One region of the Kluyvera sp. genome, then DNA from elsewhere that is predicted to be linked to it. Evidence: predicted binding sites of a transcription regulator. Region 1 holds the regulator's gene; the other holds the start of a gene.
The links. Region 1 encodes CRP, which controls carbon source genes, mostly activating them, when cyclic AMP is high. Its sites were predicted from a motif close to ATGTGANNNNNNTCACAT; they were not measured.

Region 1 (7,855 bases):
TGCAACAGATTAACGCGAAATACGATGTCTTCAGCGATGTGCGCGGGATGGGGCTGCTGATTGGCGCCGAGTTGAACGCGAAGTACAAAGGCCGCGCGCGCGACTTCTTGTATGCGGCAGCGGATGTCGGTGTGATGGTATTGAATGCCGGCCCGGACGTGATGCGCTTTGCCCCCTCGCTGGTGGTGGAAGAGGTGGATATCGACGAAGGCATGCAGCGCTTTGCCCAGGCCGTCGCGAAAATTGTTAGCTAGTTTGCCGCTTTAACCAGCCGCCGTGCCGTGGGCGCTGGCGCCAGGCCACCGACGAAATAGTGTGCATGGTGTTCAGGTGCCCCAGAATTCGCTGGAGATGCTGTTCCATGGTGCTTAACGGCCCGTGGGACAGTGAATCCGGCGCTTCCATAATGTTGACCTCGCCGCTGCTCCCCGCTTCATCGTATTCCAGACGCTGCTGACAGCGTTGTAGAGCAATCTCACACGACTCCAGGTACTGCTGCGCCAAATCAGGCGTCAACATATTGTGCTCGCGCGCCAGCGTCGTCATGGCATTGATGTGCTCGACGATAAACTGGCTGTGGGTCACCCACAGTTTCATATCTTCAAGATAACGTGAATTAAAGCCCGGCTCCTGCATCGCCTGGTTCAGCGTGTTGTACAGCGTGTTGTGTGCCTGGTTGACGCGCATGCGCTGGTAGGCCAGCTTCGGTGCCTGTGGGTCGGGGCTGAGGATCAGGCGGATAGCGTCCTGATCGGCCTCCAGCGCCGCCTGGGCGTTCTGGCGCAGCTGGCCGCTCTGCCACTGCGGCCATAGCCAAATCATGCCGCCAAAGGCGATCAGGCAGCCAATGATGGTGTCGATAAAGCGGGCGACAATAAACTCTTCGCCATTAAGCGTCAGGATTTGCAGGGTGTACACCGCGGTGATGGTAAAGCCGACGGTCGCCCAACCGTAGCTGCGACGAATAATCAGGTAGCTCACTAACGTCACTATCAGCATGCCCGTTAGCGCCCAGCCCTGCGGCGTATGGAAGTGCAGGGCCACGGCGGCAATCACCAGACCGGCAAGGGTGCCCGCCGCTCGGTGGAAAATTCGCACCCGGGTCGCGCCGTAACCGTTTTGCGTGACCAGCAGCACCGTCATCAGGATCCAGTACGGTTTCGGCAGATGCAGCGCCGCGCCCATCAGGCTGGCGATGCTCAGCATCACGCTGAGACGCGCGGCGTTACGCAGGGCGGGAGAGCGCAAAGAGAGGTAGCTTTTTAACGCCGGGAACAGCGGCAGACGGCGTTCTTTGTCGGCCATCAGGTTACGCGGGTATAGGGGGCGCTGGGAGCGCAGCACACGGGCAATGCGGCTGAAGTGCCAGGCACAGAACTGACCCACCGGGTTATCCGGGTGCTGGTCGGCAATTTTCTCCAGCGCGCCAATCTGTTTATCCATGTTGAAGCGGGTAGGGTAGCGGTGATAGAGAATATCGTCCGCCAGCACGCGCAGGCGTGCGGCTACCGTCCGGGCATTCCAGCGGATCACCGCTTCCGCATGGCTGCGTTCAACCAGCTTCTGCACCTCTTCCGGCTGGTGCAGGCTGACGGAGATATGCTCCTGCAAATCCAGCCCAACCTGGAAAGCGCGCAGCAGCCGCTTGTAGTCATTGTGCTGGTTCGCCGCCAGCATGTGCAGCTGTTGGTAGCACTGGGAAATCAGATCCACCACCTTTTGCTGGCGAGTCAGCAGCGGCGGCAGCGCGGTGGTGGGATCGGTATGCTGGGTGAGCAAGCTGTATTTGGCTTCGCAGTAGTCGGCAAGCTGACGGTAAAGCAGGCTGAGCGACTCGCGTAGCGGCTGCTCGCGCCACATCCAGAACCACCACCAGTTGAATAGCCCGTACCATAATGTCCCCAGCGCGTAGATCAATAATGGCTGCCAGATGGGCATATTCCCTGCCAGGCTGAGGGTAAAAATGGAGGCAATTAGCGAGGCGGGCAGCAGTCGTCCGTGTAGCGCGCTGATCTCTGCTGTGACGCCAAGCAGCAGCGCTAGCCCGGTCAGAATCAGTGGCAAAGGCACATCACGCGCCAGCAGCAACTGAACGGCGAGACTACATCCGGCGAACAGGCAGCCGCCGATGATCAGACGCTTGAAGAAACGCTTATGCGGGGTATCAAGCCCGGCAATGTTGCAGCAGGCGGGCACCAGCGAGAACAGCAACCCCTGCTGGAGGTGGCCGAGCAGTAGACCAATGGCAACGGGCAGACACAGCACCAGCGTTTGCCGCAGTGCATAGTTGACTTCCGGGTGGTAAATCAGCCTGCGCCACATAGGGGGAAAACAAAAACGGCGTACTGCATGACGCAATACGCCGTTTGGGCTGGATTAGCGGGTACCGTAAACGACAATGGTTTTGCCGTGTGCGGAGATCAGATTCTGATCTTCCAGCATCTTCAGGATACGGCCCACGGTTTCACGGGAGCAGCCGACGATCTGGCCGATTTCCTGACGGGTGATTTTGATCTGCATCCCGTCCGGGTGGGTCATCGCGTCAGGTTGTTTCGCCAGGTTCAGCAGGGTCTGAGCGATACGACCGGTGACGTCGAGGAACGCCAGGTTGCCGACTTTCTCAGAGGTAACCTGCAGACGACGCGCCATTTGCGAAGAGAGACGCATCAGGATGTCCGGGTTAACCTGGATCAGCTGACGGAATTTTTTATAAGAGATTTCAGCAACTTCACAAGCGGTTTTTGCCCGTACCCACGCGCTGCGTTCCTGGCCTTCTTCAAACAGGCCTAACTCACCGATGAAATCGCCCTGGTTGAGGTAAGAGAGGATCATCTCTTTCCCTTCTTCGTCCTTGATGAGTACTGCCACTGAGCCTTTTACGATGTAATACAGCGTCTCTGCTTTTTCACCCTGGTGAATCAGCGTGCTCTTCGATGGGTACTTATGAATATGGCAATGAGACAAGAACCATTCGAGAGTCGGGTCTGTTTGCGGTTTGCCAAGCACCATGCGCGGTTATCCTCTGTTATAAGCTCTTCCCGGCGGCAAAAGCATTGCGGCCACCGGTTGCAATAGTATCCTTCCCGTTACCTGGGAAGTCGGCTGTCGAATACTGTCGCAGCCTGTAATGTGATGTCCTCTGCATACATGCAGTACGTTTATGTATTACCGTAGCATCCTGACTGTTTTAGCATAGCTTTAGCCGTGTGTCTCCTGGTGTCTCGCTTCAGCATGACGTCGATCGCCTTCCATTGCGAGAATTGTTATGTGCGCGTAATCTGAGAAGAAAATTGCAACCTTGGAGTTAAAAATTATGCAAGCGCGTGTGAAATGGGTTGAAGGGCTGACCTTCCTCGGTGAGTCCGCTTCTGGACACCAGATCCTGATGGACGGCAACTCTGGCGATAAAGCGCCAAGCCCAATGGAAGTGGTGCTGATGGCCGCGGGCGGCTGTAGCGCCATCGATGTGGTGTCTATCCTGCAGAAGGGCCGCAACGACGTGACCGACTGCGAAGTGAAGCTGACCTCCGAGCGTCGTGAAGAAGCGCCGCGCCTGTTCACCCACATCAATCTGCATTTTATCGTCACCGGTAAAGGGCTGAAGGATGCGGCGGTTTCCCGTGCGGTGGATCTGTCTGCGGAGAAGTACTGTTCTGTTGCGCTGATGCTTGAAAAAGCGGTGAATATCACCCACTCCTACGAAGTGATCGAAGGGTAATTCCTCGCACGTAGCAAATCCCTCGCCCCTGTGGGGTGAGGGTTCGTGCATTAGTTTCGCCCTTCCATCATACGCTGCACCAGCGGTGTCATGATCAATTCCATCGCCAGCCCCATCTTCCCGCCGGGAACCACCAGCGTATTCATATGCGAGATAAACGAGCCTTGCAGCATGGCCAGTAGCCACGGATAGTCGATGTTGTCGAGATTGCGGAAGTGAATCACCACAAAGCTTTCGTCCAGCGACGGAATACCCTTGGCGGCAAACGGGTTAGAGGTATCGACCGTCGGCACGCGCTGGAAGTTGATATGGGTGCGGGAGAACTGCGGCGTGATGTAGTTGATATAGTCTTCCATCGAACGCACCACGGAATCCATCACCGCTTCGCGAGAATGTCCGCGTTCGCTGGTGTCGCGGATCATCTTCTGGATCCACTCAAGGTTAACGATTGGCACGACGCCGACCAGTAGATCGACGTGGCGGGCGACATCATGCTGTGGCGTCACTACGCCGCCGTGCAGCCCTTCGTAGAACAGCACGTCGGTCGGTTCTGGCAGCGGCTGCCAGGGGGTAAACGTGCCGGGTACCTGATTCCACGGCACGGCTTCATCGTAGGTATGCAGATATTTACGCGACTGCCCTTTACCGCTCACGCCATAGTCGCGAAAGGTTTGTTCCAGCAGGCCGAAGTCGTTGGCATCCGGACCAAAGTAGCTAATATGGCGGCCCAAATCACGGGCTTTACGAATGGCCATATCCATTTCCGGACGGGTATAGCGGTGGAAGCTGTCGCCTTCCACTTCTGCCGCGCGCAGGTTGAGTTGAGCAAAGATTTTACGGAAGGCGAGGCTGGTGGTGGTGGTCCCCGCGCCGCTGGAGCCGGTAACGGCAATAACCGGATGTTTGGCAGACATGCGAATAACTCCCTGAAAAGACGACAAGGGAAGCGTGGTAAACGCCTCCTGCCGTTAGAGTATAGTTAACCGCGAAATTGGTTACGGGGCATGATGTTGACGGTCTCATGAAGCTCAGACCAGACCAGCACCGCTTCGCCTGTTTGTAGCTGGTGTTTTACGTCGGCGACCTTTTGCGCAAGTGAACGTTCATATTCACCATAATCAGTGCCTTCGCGCAAGACAAAGCTTTCAATCAGGTTGTCCAGCGTCTCCGGGTCGATATCCTGCCAGGGAATAATCATGCTTTTGCTCCCAACCAGCGCATCAACCAGGCGGGAATGCGTTTTTCCAGCCACATTTCCGGGTGGCGCAAAGTGCCGCCGATAAAACCTACGTGACCACCGTATTCCGTCAACTGGTACTCCACGTTCTCCGGCAGCTCTTCCTGTGCGGGGATGGAGTGGTGATCCATAAACGGATCGTCCTTTGAGTGGATGATCAGCGTCGGCTTGGTGATTTTGCTTAAGATCGGCATCGCGCTGCACTGGCGGTAATAGTCGATGGCATCGGCAAAGCCGTGGATCTTCGAGGTAATCGAATCATCGAACTCGCGGATGCGGCGCATGCTTTTCAACTGACGCAAATCGACCGGCAAAGAGCCGGGATAGGCCTTCAGCTTGCGGGCGGCGTTGCCTTTTAGCAGGTTGAGCAGATAGCGCTGATAAACGCGTGAAAAGCCTTTATCCATGTGGTAGCTACAGGCTTCCAGCATAAACGGCGCCGAGACAATCACGGCGGCATCGATGGGCACTTCGTCGCCTTCTTTGGCGAGCAGGCAGGCCAGCATGTTGCCGCCGAGCGAGTAGCCCACTGCCGCAGTCGGGGCGTGACCATATTCGCGCGCCAGCCAGTGCAGGAACCAGGTGCCGTCTTCCGTTTCGCCGGAGTGGTAGATGCGGTTCAGACGGTTAGGCTCGCCGCTACAGCCACGGAAATGCATCACCACGCCCAGCCAGCCCTGCGCTTTCGCTGCATTGATAAGGCCGTGCGCGTACGGGCTATACAGGCTGCCTTCCAGACCGTGAAACACCACCAGACGCGGCTTATGGCGCGCGGCCTGCGGATCTTCGCTCCACGCCAGATCGACAAAGTCGCCGTCCGGCAGTTCAAGGCGCTGCCAGTGCGGCGTGAACTGCACCTTACGGCGGATAAGACGCGGCAGCATGGTCTGCAAATGACGATTGCTGACGCCGCGCATCGGCACGAAGTCGGCGCTGCTTTGGGTGTCGATGTTGAGATCGTGGTGGGTGGTTTCAGTCATGTCTACGCGATGTTTACTCGTTAATCTGCCGCCTACTATACCGTCACTTTGCCATTGTGTTTATGAAAATGAGGCACAGGTAGTCGTTTTTATCCCTTTGGGTTCTGATCCTTATCACAAATTGTTACTTCAATTATTACTCTCAAGCTAATGATTCTCTCCTACGCTTAATTGATGACTTTCTCACCAGGGTTCACACTCTTAGCTGTGTTAAGCAATCAAAATGATTAGCTGAATCAGGAGGTTAATAATGTTATCTGGGCAAACGCCAGCACGAGTCTGGAACACCCGCCGCACGGAAAAACAGCGCCGTCTGGCTTCCGTTCCGGTGCAGGGTAAGGTGCTGCCGACCGCAGACCTGACCGCGATGCTGGAAAAACTGATCGCGCCGGGTGACCGCGTGGTATTAGAAGGGAATAACCAAAAGCAGGCAGATTTCTTGTCCCGTATGCTGGCTGAGGTGAACCCGCAGATTGTGCACGACCTGCACATGATTATGCCAAGCGTCGGGCGCAGCGAGCATCTGGATATCTTTGAAAAAGGCATCGCCCGCAAGCTGGACTTCTCCTTCTCCGGCACCCAGAGCCTGCGTATCTCGCAGCTGCTGGAAGATGGTCAGCTGGAAATCGGCGCCATCCATACCTACATCGAACTCTATTCCCGTCTTTACGTCGACCTGGCCCCGAACGTGGCGCTGATTGCCGGTTATAAGGCTGACCGTAAAGGCAACCTCTACACCGGGCCGAGCACCGAAGATACGCCAGCTCTGGTGGAAGCCGCCGCGTTCCACGATGGCATTGTCATCGCACAGGTGAACGAACTGGTGGATGACGAATGCGACCTGCCGCGCGTGGATATTCCGGGCTCCTGGATTGACTACGTGGTTGTCGCCGACAAGCCGTTCTTTATCGAACCACTGTTTACCCGTGACCCGCGCCTGATTAAACAGGAACACATCCTGATGGCGATGATGGCGATTAAAGGCATCTACGCGGAACATCAGGTGCAGTCGCTGAACCACGGTATCGGCTTCAACACCGCGGCGATTGAACTGCTGCTGCCAACCTACGGCGAACAGCTGGGTCTGAAGGGCAAAATCTGTAAACACTGGACCCTGAACCCGCATCCGACGCTGATCCCGGCGATTGAAAGCGGCTGGGTAGAAAGCGTGCACTGCTTCGGCGGTGAGCTGGGGATGGAAGAGTACATCCGCGCCCGTCCGGATATCTTCTTCACCGGTTCCGACGGCTCCATGCGTTCCAACCGTGCTTTCTGCCAGCTGGCAGGGCAGTACGCGGTGGATATGTTTATCGGTTCCACCTTGCAGGTTGACGGCTACGCCAACTCCTCCACCGTGACCCGCGGTCGTCTCTCCGGCTTCGGTGGCGCGCCGAACATGGGCCACGATCCGCACGGTCGTCGCCACGCTACCCCAGCCTGGCTGAACATGATCACCGAACCGGATCCGATGCAGCGCGGTAAAAAACTGGTTGTACAGATGGTGGAAACCTTCCAGGCCGGCGTGAAACCAACCTTCGTTGAGAAACTGGATGCGGTAGACGTGGCGAAAGCCTCCGGTATGCCGCTGGCGCCGGTAATGATCTACGGCGACGACGTGACCCACGTGTTGACTGAAGAAGGTATCGCCTACCTCTACCGCGCCAAAGATCTGGAAGAACGCCGCGCGATGGTCGCTGCGGTTGCCGGTATCACCGATATCGGTCTGGGCGTTGACGCGAAACGCGTCGCCGAACTGCGTCAGAGCGGCAAAGTGGTCTACCCGGAAGATATGGGCATTCGTCGTACCGACGCCACCCGTTCGCTGCTGGCAGCCGGTAGCGTCGCCGACCTGGTGGAATGGTCCGGCGGTCTTTACAACCCACCTGCGAAATTCCGGAGCTGGTAATGAAACTTCTGCCC
Region 2 (7,855 bases), on a different contig from region 1:
AGTGACGCCCGCACAGGCAATCACCGAGGCAACCGACAGATCAAAATCACCGGACGCCAGGCAGAACAGCATCCCGCAAGCCACCATCCCCGACATCGAAATGGCCAGCCCAAGCCCCTTCATATTGATAAAGGTGGCAAAGTTCGGAACAAAGATCGCACAGCAGATAAACAGCGCGGCGAAGACCACCAGCATTCCGTACTGATCCCAGATACGGCTAAAGCTCAGCGACGAGCGGCGGGCGCCAGGCGTAGTAACAGTTGACATCATAACCTCCTAACTCAGGCAACGGCCTGACTGACTTTTGGCATCGCCAGGCTTAACGCCTGTTGTTCATTGGCGCTCTCGTGCAGCAACTCGCCGGAGATCTCCCCTTCACGCATCACCACAATACGGTCGGCAACGCCCAGCACTTCCGGTAGGTCGCTGGAGGCAAACAGCACCGCGACGCCGGACGACGCCAGCGCATAAATCACGTTGTAGATTTCATGCTTTGCCCCTACGTCGATACCCCGGGTGGGCTCATCAAGCAGAATCACCTTCATGTCTTCTGACAGCCAACGCCCGAGAATCGCCTTTTGTTGATTTCCCCCGGAGAGGTTCATGATCAATTGCTGAGCGCCCGGCGTTTTGATGTTGAGAGCCTGAATGTGATGGTCGGCGTTAGTGGCCTCCCAATCGTTGTTGATGAGACACCCCGCATGGATATGCTTGCGGCGGGCGCTAATATTGATATTGTCACGCACGGAATGGACCGGGATGATCCCCTCAGCTTTACGATCTTCGGGGCACAGCATCATCCCCGCGCGAATCGCCTGCGCCGGTTTGTCGATAGTGACTCGCTCACCGTCGATGAAAATCTCACCGCCGGTTATTTTCGTCCCGCCGAAGATCCCCTTCATTAGCTCGCTACGTCCGGCACCCACCAGGCCGAACAGCCCCACGATTTCACCGCTGCGAACGGTCAGCGAAATCGGCGTGCGCACGCCCGGCGCTTTCACCTGCGATAGACGCAGACGGTCTTCACCGTACTGACGCGGCTGCCAGCCATAGATATCGCCAATGTCACGCCCCACCATCGCCTGCACCAGACGATCGTGGCTCACCTCCATCATGTCGGCAAAGGTACAGACATAGCGGCCGTCTTTAAACACGGTGATGGCATCGCTCAGCGCGAAGATCTCTTCCATGCGGTGAGACACATAGATGATCACTCGCCCCTCTTTGCGCAGCTCACGGATGACCCGGAACAGGTTGTCTATCTCGCGCGCGGAAAGTGAACTGGTTGGTTCATCAAAAGCGATGACCTTGGCGTTACGCGCCAGCGCCTTGGCAATTTCGACCATCTGCCATTGGCCAATCGACAGATACTTCAGCGGGGTATCGGGATCGATGTCCAACCCCAGATGTTCAAGCTGGATACGCGCTTCATAGTTCAGCAGTTTGCGGTTAACAATACCGCCGCGACTCGGCAATTGGCCAAGATAGATATTTTCCGCCACGGTCATTTCCGGGACGAGATGCAGTTCCTGGTAAATAATCGCGATACCCGCGTTCAGCGCCGCAGTGGTATCAGCAAAAGAAATCTCTTCTCCGCGCAGCGCCAGCGTGCCGGACGTCGGGGCATAGTTACCGCTAAGAATTTTCAGCAGCGTCGACTTGCCCGCACCGTTCTCGCCCATCAGCGCATGTACCTGGCCGCTATAGCAATCAAAGCTAATATCGGACAGCGCCTTTACGCCGGGGAAAGTTTTGCTGATACCGCGGAAAGAGAGATAAGGGGTAGACTGTTGCATCGCAACCTCCACAATGACACGATCCTTCTCCTCCCGCCTGGCGGGAGGAGAACCAACAGGACTCAGAGGCCTTTTTTCGCCAGCTCTTCTTTGAAGTTATCGCGGGTAATCAGCACGACATCCGTCACCGCAGTAAATTTCGGTGGCTCTGCGCCTTTCTCCACCCAGTTGTAGAGCAGCTCGCTGGTTTTGTAGCCGTGAATGTCCGGGCTCGGCAGCAGCGAGCCAAAGAAGCCGGTAGCCTGCGCTTTTGACAGTTCGTTCACCGCATCCACGCCGTTAATGCCGATACCGATGACGTTAGCCGCTTTGAACCCCTGACCTTCCGTTGCGCGTACGCCGCCGAGTACGGTGTTGTCGTTCATGCCAACAACCAGCCACTGCTTCACTTCCGGATGCTGTACTAACAGCGAGTTACCGGCATCGAACGCGCCGGGGATATCATTCGATTTGGTGGGAACCTGATAAATCTGCTTTTCCGGGAAACCGGCAGCCTTCAGCGCGTCCATAGAACCCGACGTACGGCGGCGCGCGGTATCCAGTTCGTTGGCGGTAATGGCCATCACGCCGGTGGTTTTCACGTCCCAGCCGCGTTTTTGCATCTCCTTATACAGCTCCTGCCCCTGGCGCGCGCCAATTTCGCTCGCCGCCATCATCACCAGCGGCACATCATCCATCGGTTTGCCTTTGGCGTTGACGAACTGATCATCGACGGTGATAACCTTCATGTCGTAGCCGCGCGCTTTAGCCACGATAGCGGGCCCTAATTTTGGATCTGGCGTACAAATAACAAAACCTTTGGCCCCACTGGCCGCCAGGCTATCAATAGCATTGAGGGTTTTCTCACCGTCCGGAACGGCAATTTTAATCACATCAAAACCAAGGTCTTTGCCGGCTTTATCGGCAAATTTCCATTCCGTCTGGAACCAGGGTTCTTCCGGTTGTTTTACTAAAAAACCAAGCTTTAAATTCTCGGCCATAGCCGATTGTGACATAACCGCCGCCAGCCCGATGGCCGCCAGCGCTTTCGTAAATTTGTGCATGGTTAACTCCAGCCTTAATGTTCTTTTATGTAGGGAAAATCAGACAAACCATTTAAATCGGACATAAAACAAAGTATTAGCTGCACAATTAACAGCGTTAACTATGTTGAAACATTAATAGCCAGGAATTAACCATTCAGAAGAGAGCGCCATCACACCCCTGAATTACAGTAAGGTGATGCATAGATTCAGCAGATAAGTACATATAAAAAACGCGAATTGTCAGACAATTCGCGCAGAGAGAATAGCTTATTTATCTATATCCTCAGCGAAGATATATCTTTCTCTGAGGTGGCCGATTAATTACCAGCGGTAATAAATATGATCGGCGTGGTCGCGCACCGGCGCTTCATCGCCCAGCAGACGTGCCGCGACGGTAAAGGCAAAGTCAAAGACATGACCGAATCCTTTACCGCTAATCAGATTGCCGTCTTCAACCACCGGCGCATCAACGTATTCCCCGTTTTTCACGTCCTGCCACAGATCACCGGAGCAGACATAGCGACGGCCTTTCAGCAGATCATTGCCGGCCAGCACGCGCGCAGCGGCTGAGCAGATTGGGCAGATCAGTTTGCCCGCGGCATCGTGCGCGGCCACAAAATTAATCACGTCTTTATTCGCCGCCAGATTCACGCTCCCCTGCGGGCCACCCGGCAGGACGACAGCGTCGTACAGGGTATCAAGACGTTCTGCCAGCGTGGCGTCAGCCACCATCGGGATATCGTGATAACTCACCACCGCGCGTGACTCAGCGCACGACACCAGCTCAACACCAATATGCAGACGGCGCAGGATATCGATAGTGACAATCGCTTCCCCTTCTTCAAAACCCGGGGCCAGCAGTACAGCAACCTGTTTCATTTTAACTCCTGTAAATTCATATAAACGAATCCCTCCTGGTGACGAATGGGGAAGGATTTGGCGTACTCGTCATGACGCGAACATAATCCTCTTGCCGGCCATTATCAAAAATGATCTAAAACAAATTTGCCATCATTCTAATATTGGGGAGCCGACATATATCATGATATATAAATAAGAATTATTATTCGCGATGCACTATTGATAGCAAATAATGCGTAACGCGCCTATCTGAGCCATCGTTATCCGGTTGAAAATCAGAGTTAGATCACACTTCCTGATGTACGTAATGCAACATAGAATTCGTATGTTAACAAAGCCTTACGCAGAGTATGCCGGAAAGTTACATTCTCTATAATTCATAGGGTTACGAAAATAATATTTTGCGAATTAAGATATTAGCAATATAGGTTGTAACGAAACGTAAAAAGCGGCTCATGAGAGTTTTCTTATACCAAAACTAAGAGTATTCTTTTTTCTGAACTCAAGAGGAATTATATCTTTTGTTCATGGTTGAAGACTACGAGTAATATGTAGTTACACTCCAACGCGTAAATAGCGCATGGTTAGCGGCTATTAAGATACTATGCGGTATCACGCGTATCGTTCCTACCAGTAATAAGGATATTTGTATGGCAGTTCCAGGAATGGTTCAAAAGCTTAATGCTCAGATGAATCTCGAATTTTATGCATCTAATCATTATTTGCGTTTGAGCGAGTGGTGCTCAGAACATCGACTGAATGGTACCGCGACGTTTTTACGTTCACGGGCACAATCCAGCGTAACGCAAATGATGCGTGTGTTCGATTATATGAAAAAATCTGGCGCTTATCCGGTCGTGAAAGCTTTTGAAACCCAAGAAGATAAGTGCGCCACCCTCGAAGATCTTTTCCTGAAAACCATTGAAGATCACGCGCAGCGCAGCTCTACGCTGTCTGAGTTGACTGAACAGGCAAAAGTGCTTCATGACGATAACACCCTGAGTTTCCTCAACGCACTGGAAGAAGAGCAGGAACAGGATGGTATCTTGCTGAAGAGCATTCTGGATGAAGTGCGCAGCGCGCGTAAAGCGGGCCTCTGCATCCAGCAAACGGACCAGCATCTGCTGAACATCGTTAACCAACAGCAGCATTAATTACGCAACAAGGGCGGCCATGGCCGCCCTTGTTCTTTCTGAACTTAGTCCTGAGGACGTCAATTCCGGATCAGTGCGTCGCATCCTGTGGCGTAAACTTCAGCTCAATCAGCGCAATCGCTTTCTGAATCGCCCGCAACGTTACCGGATCGGCCCCCGCCGGATGAGTGGTAAAGTCAATCGCTTTCAGCTGGGTAGCCATCTTTTCACGAACTTCAACTGGCGCGATAACATCGATAACGTCGAGGATCTGTTTGATAACGAGTTGGCAGGCGACAACGTCGGAAACCAGTTCATCGTTCGGGGTGAGGTTCTGAGACATTTTTTGCTCCTGTTTTGCGGAGCGTAATAGTAACCTACTTTTGCTGAAGATAAAAAAAACCTGCCGCAGCAGGTTTTTTTATCAGAACATAGCGCCTGGCGGTACGTCTTTGAAAGTCTTGCAATAGTTCTCAAACATGCTTTTGAGGATTTTACGCATGCGCTGTTTCATGTTGATGCTCCGGTTTTTGTTATGCAGGTGTTATTGTCTTTAGGTACATAATATGAGCACCATCACAAAAATCAACCATTTTGAGAGTTAAATCACATAATAATTACCACACATGTTAAATTTATAAAGAAATTGTTATGAAAATCTGTCACTTGCAGCATCTACAAAATCTATAAATTTTACGTATTAATTTGATAGGGTAACGCAACGATGAATGAGCCTCTCCAGGCCCAGGCAAGCCGTGGGGTATCCCCTGCAGCGCTGCTTGTGGCCGGTGCATTCTTTATGGAGTTCCTCGACGGGACGGTGATTGCCACCGCCCTGCCAGATATGGCGAAAACCTTTGGCGTGGAAGCCGTCGATCTTAATATCGGCATCAGCGCCTACCTGATCACGCTGGCCGTACTCATACCGGCCAGCGGCTGGATAGCGGACCGCTTCGGCGCGCGCACCATATTCAGCCTCGCGCTCGCCATTTTCACCGTCTCTTCCGTATTTTGCGGCCTCGCCACCAGCGCTCACGGTTTCGTGGCCATGCGTATTCTACAAGGCGTAGGCGGCGCGCTGATGGTTCCTGTCGGGCGGTTAGCCGTCCTTCGTACCACGCCAAAACACCTGCTCATCACCGCCATTGCCACGCTCACCTGGCCTGCGCTGATTGCGCCGATTATCGGGCCTCCCCTGGGTGGATTTATTACCAAAGTGGCCGACTGGCGCTGGATATTCTTCATTAATGTCCCGTTGGGCATTATCGCCATCCTGCTGGCGTTGCGGATTATCCCCAACATCCGTGACGATGAGCGGCGGCCATTCGATCTACCGGGTTTTCTCGCCACTTCGGTGTCTATGGTGAGCCTGGTCTACGCAATGGAACTGCTGGGCGCAGAGAAGATGCAGGGCGGCTTAATCATCACGCTACTGCTGCTTGGCTGCGCCACTTTTTACTATGCGCTGTCCCATTTCCGCCGCAGCCCGGCGCCGATGATCCGAATGGATGCACTCAAGGTGCCCACTTTCCGCGTCACGATGTACGGCGGTTCATTGTTCCGCGCTTCCATCAGTGCCGTACCGTTCCTGCTTCCCCTACTCTTTCAGGTCGGTTTTGGTATGGATCCGTTCCACTCCGGCCTGTTGGTGCTGGCGGTGTTCGTGGGCAACCTGACGATTAAGCCGGCCACCACTCCGCTCATTCGCTGGCTGGGCTTCCGCCGCCTGCTGTTGATTAACGGTGCGCTGAACGTGCTGGCGCTGGTCGCCTGCGCCTTCCTGACACCACAGACGCCGGTATGGGTGATTATGCTGGTACTGTACCTCGGCGGCGTGTTCCGCTCGATTCAATTTACCGGCGTCAGCACGCTGGCGTTTGCCGACGTACCCTCACCGCAAATGAGCTATGCCAACACGCTGTTCAGTACCGCCAGCCAGCTGGCGATTGGCCTGGGTATCACACTCGGGGCGATTGGGATTCGTATCGGTGAGAAACTCAGCGCCGTACTGGATCTCAGCGCGGTACCCGGTATCAGCTTCCGTCTGGCCTTTGTCTTTATCGCGCTGATTTGCCTGGTGGGGATGATAGATACCCTGCATCTGACGCGAGACGCGGGCAGCGCGGTGTCGAAGAAAGCCAAAGCCTGAGTTCACGGCATAAAAAAACCCACGCCAGAGCGTGGGTTTTTATTAGAAAGGAGAACGTCTGACTTACGCCAGGATCTCGCGAACAAAGGCTTCGATTTCTTTGTTCTGGCAGTTTTCAAAGAAGCATTCCTGGAAACGCTGACCGGAGACGGCAGTTTTCACCAGCGCCGGGTCGATAGCGCGCAGAGTATCCAGATAGTTCTCTTTCACCACCGCCGCTTTAACCTGGTTCAGGATACCGGCGTTACGAACCTGAGGTTCTTTACGCTCTGGCGGGTAGCCTTCACCGTTACGACCGGTGAACGCTTTTTCAAACATATAGCGAACGTTCAGTTCCGCACCCCAGCCAAAACCTTTGGCGAAGGCCAGAGACAGCGCGTTACCGTTGTTGATCTGGGCAAACAGGAAGGCGTCTGCTGGATCCAGGCAGTAGCCACAAACAACGCCCGGGTGGATGTTCAGGGACATCAGCGCACCCTGACCGGTACCACAGCCAGTGACGACGAAATCTACCGCTTTAGAGTTCAACAGGATGCTGGCCATGATACCCAGGTGAATGTAGGTCAGGTGATGATCGTTTTCATCGCTCATGCCCACGTTGTAGACCGGGAAGCCTTTTTCATCGGCAACGGCTTTTAACTCATGATGAATAGTCGCGTTCTTGCTGGCCTGGCTGTTTTCCATCATCAGTGCAATTTTCATTCTTTCCTCTCCTGAAAGCTACGCGGGATTTCCCGCAGTCGTTCGATTACGTTACAGTAACCTTACTACCAGACAAACGCACTTTCAAATTTTATGAAAAATGGTTTTACTTTTTACTGAGGCGGTCACACTTTTGGCCTATGCCGGATAGATAAATCATTACATAAACCATTATTTTTTTACTGTTAC

Region 2: azuC (stress response protein AzuC) is a predicted target of CRP. The motif match lies at 5,410-5,427, and genes of this name have one in related genera.

The regions. Positions count from the first base shown of each region.
Region 1 covers NZ_CBDKZX010000014.1:42,723-50,577, forward strand. The annotation lists gene argD (bifunctional acetylornithine/succinyldiaminopimelate transaminase) at 1-254, shown strand, start outside; gene ACW14G_RS08160 (YccS/YhfK family putative transporter) at 247-2,322, opposite strand; gene crp (cAMP-activated global transcriptional regulator CRP) at 2,377-3,009, opposite strand; gene ACW14G_RS08170 (OsmC family protein) at 3,314-3,718, shown strand; gene ACW14G_RS08175 (phosphoribulokinase) at 3,769-4,632, opposite strand; gene ACW14G_RS08180 (YheU family protein) at 4,698-4,916, opposite strand; gene ACW14G_RS08185 (hydrolase) at 4,913-5,935, opposite strand; gene mdcA (malonate decarboxylase subunit alpha) at 6,186-7,841, shown strand; gene ACW14G_RS08195 (triphosphoribosyl-dephospho-CoA synthase) at 7,841-7,855, shown strand, end outside.
Region 2 covers NZ_CBDKZX010000054.1:5,948-13,802, forward strand. The annotation lists gene araH (L-arabinose ABC transporter permease AraH) at 1-267, opposite strand, end outside; gene araG (L-arabinose ABC transporter ATP-binding protein AraG) at 282-1,796, opposite strand; gene ACW14G_RS16345 (arabinose ABC transporter substrate-binding protein) at 1,859-2,839, opposite strand; gene ACW14G_RS16350 (DJ-1/PfpI family protein) at 3,143-3,700, opposite strand; gene ACW14G_RS16355 (non-heme ferritin-like protein) at 4,333-4,836, shown strand; gene ACW14G_RS16360 (DUF2766 family protein) at 4,907-5,158, opposite strand; gene azuC (stress response protein AzuC) at 5,240-5,329, opposite strand; gene ACW14G_RS16370 (MFS transporter) at 5,540-6,964, shown strand; gene ACW14G_RS16375 (RpiB/LacA/LacB family sugar-phosphate isomerase) at 7,028-7,666, opposite strand.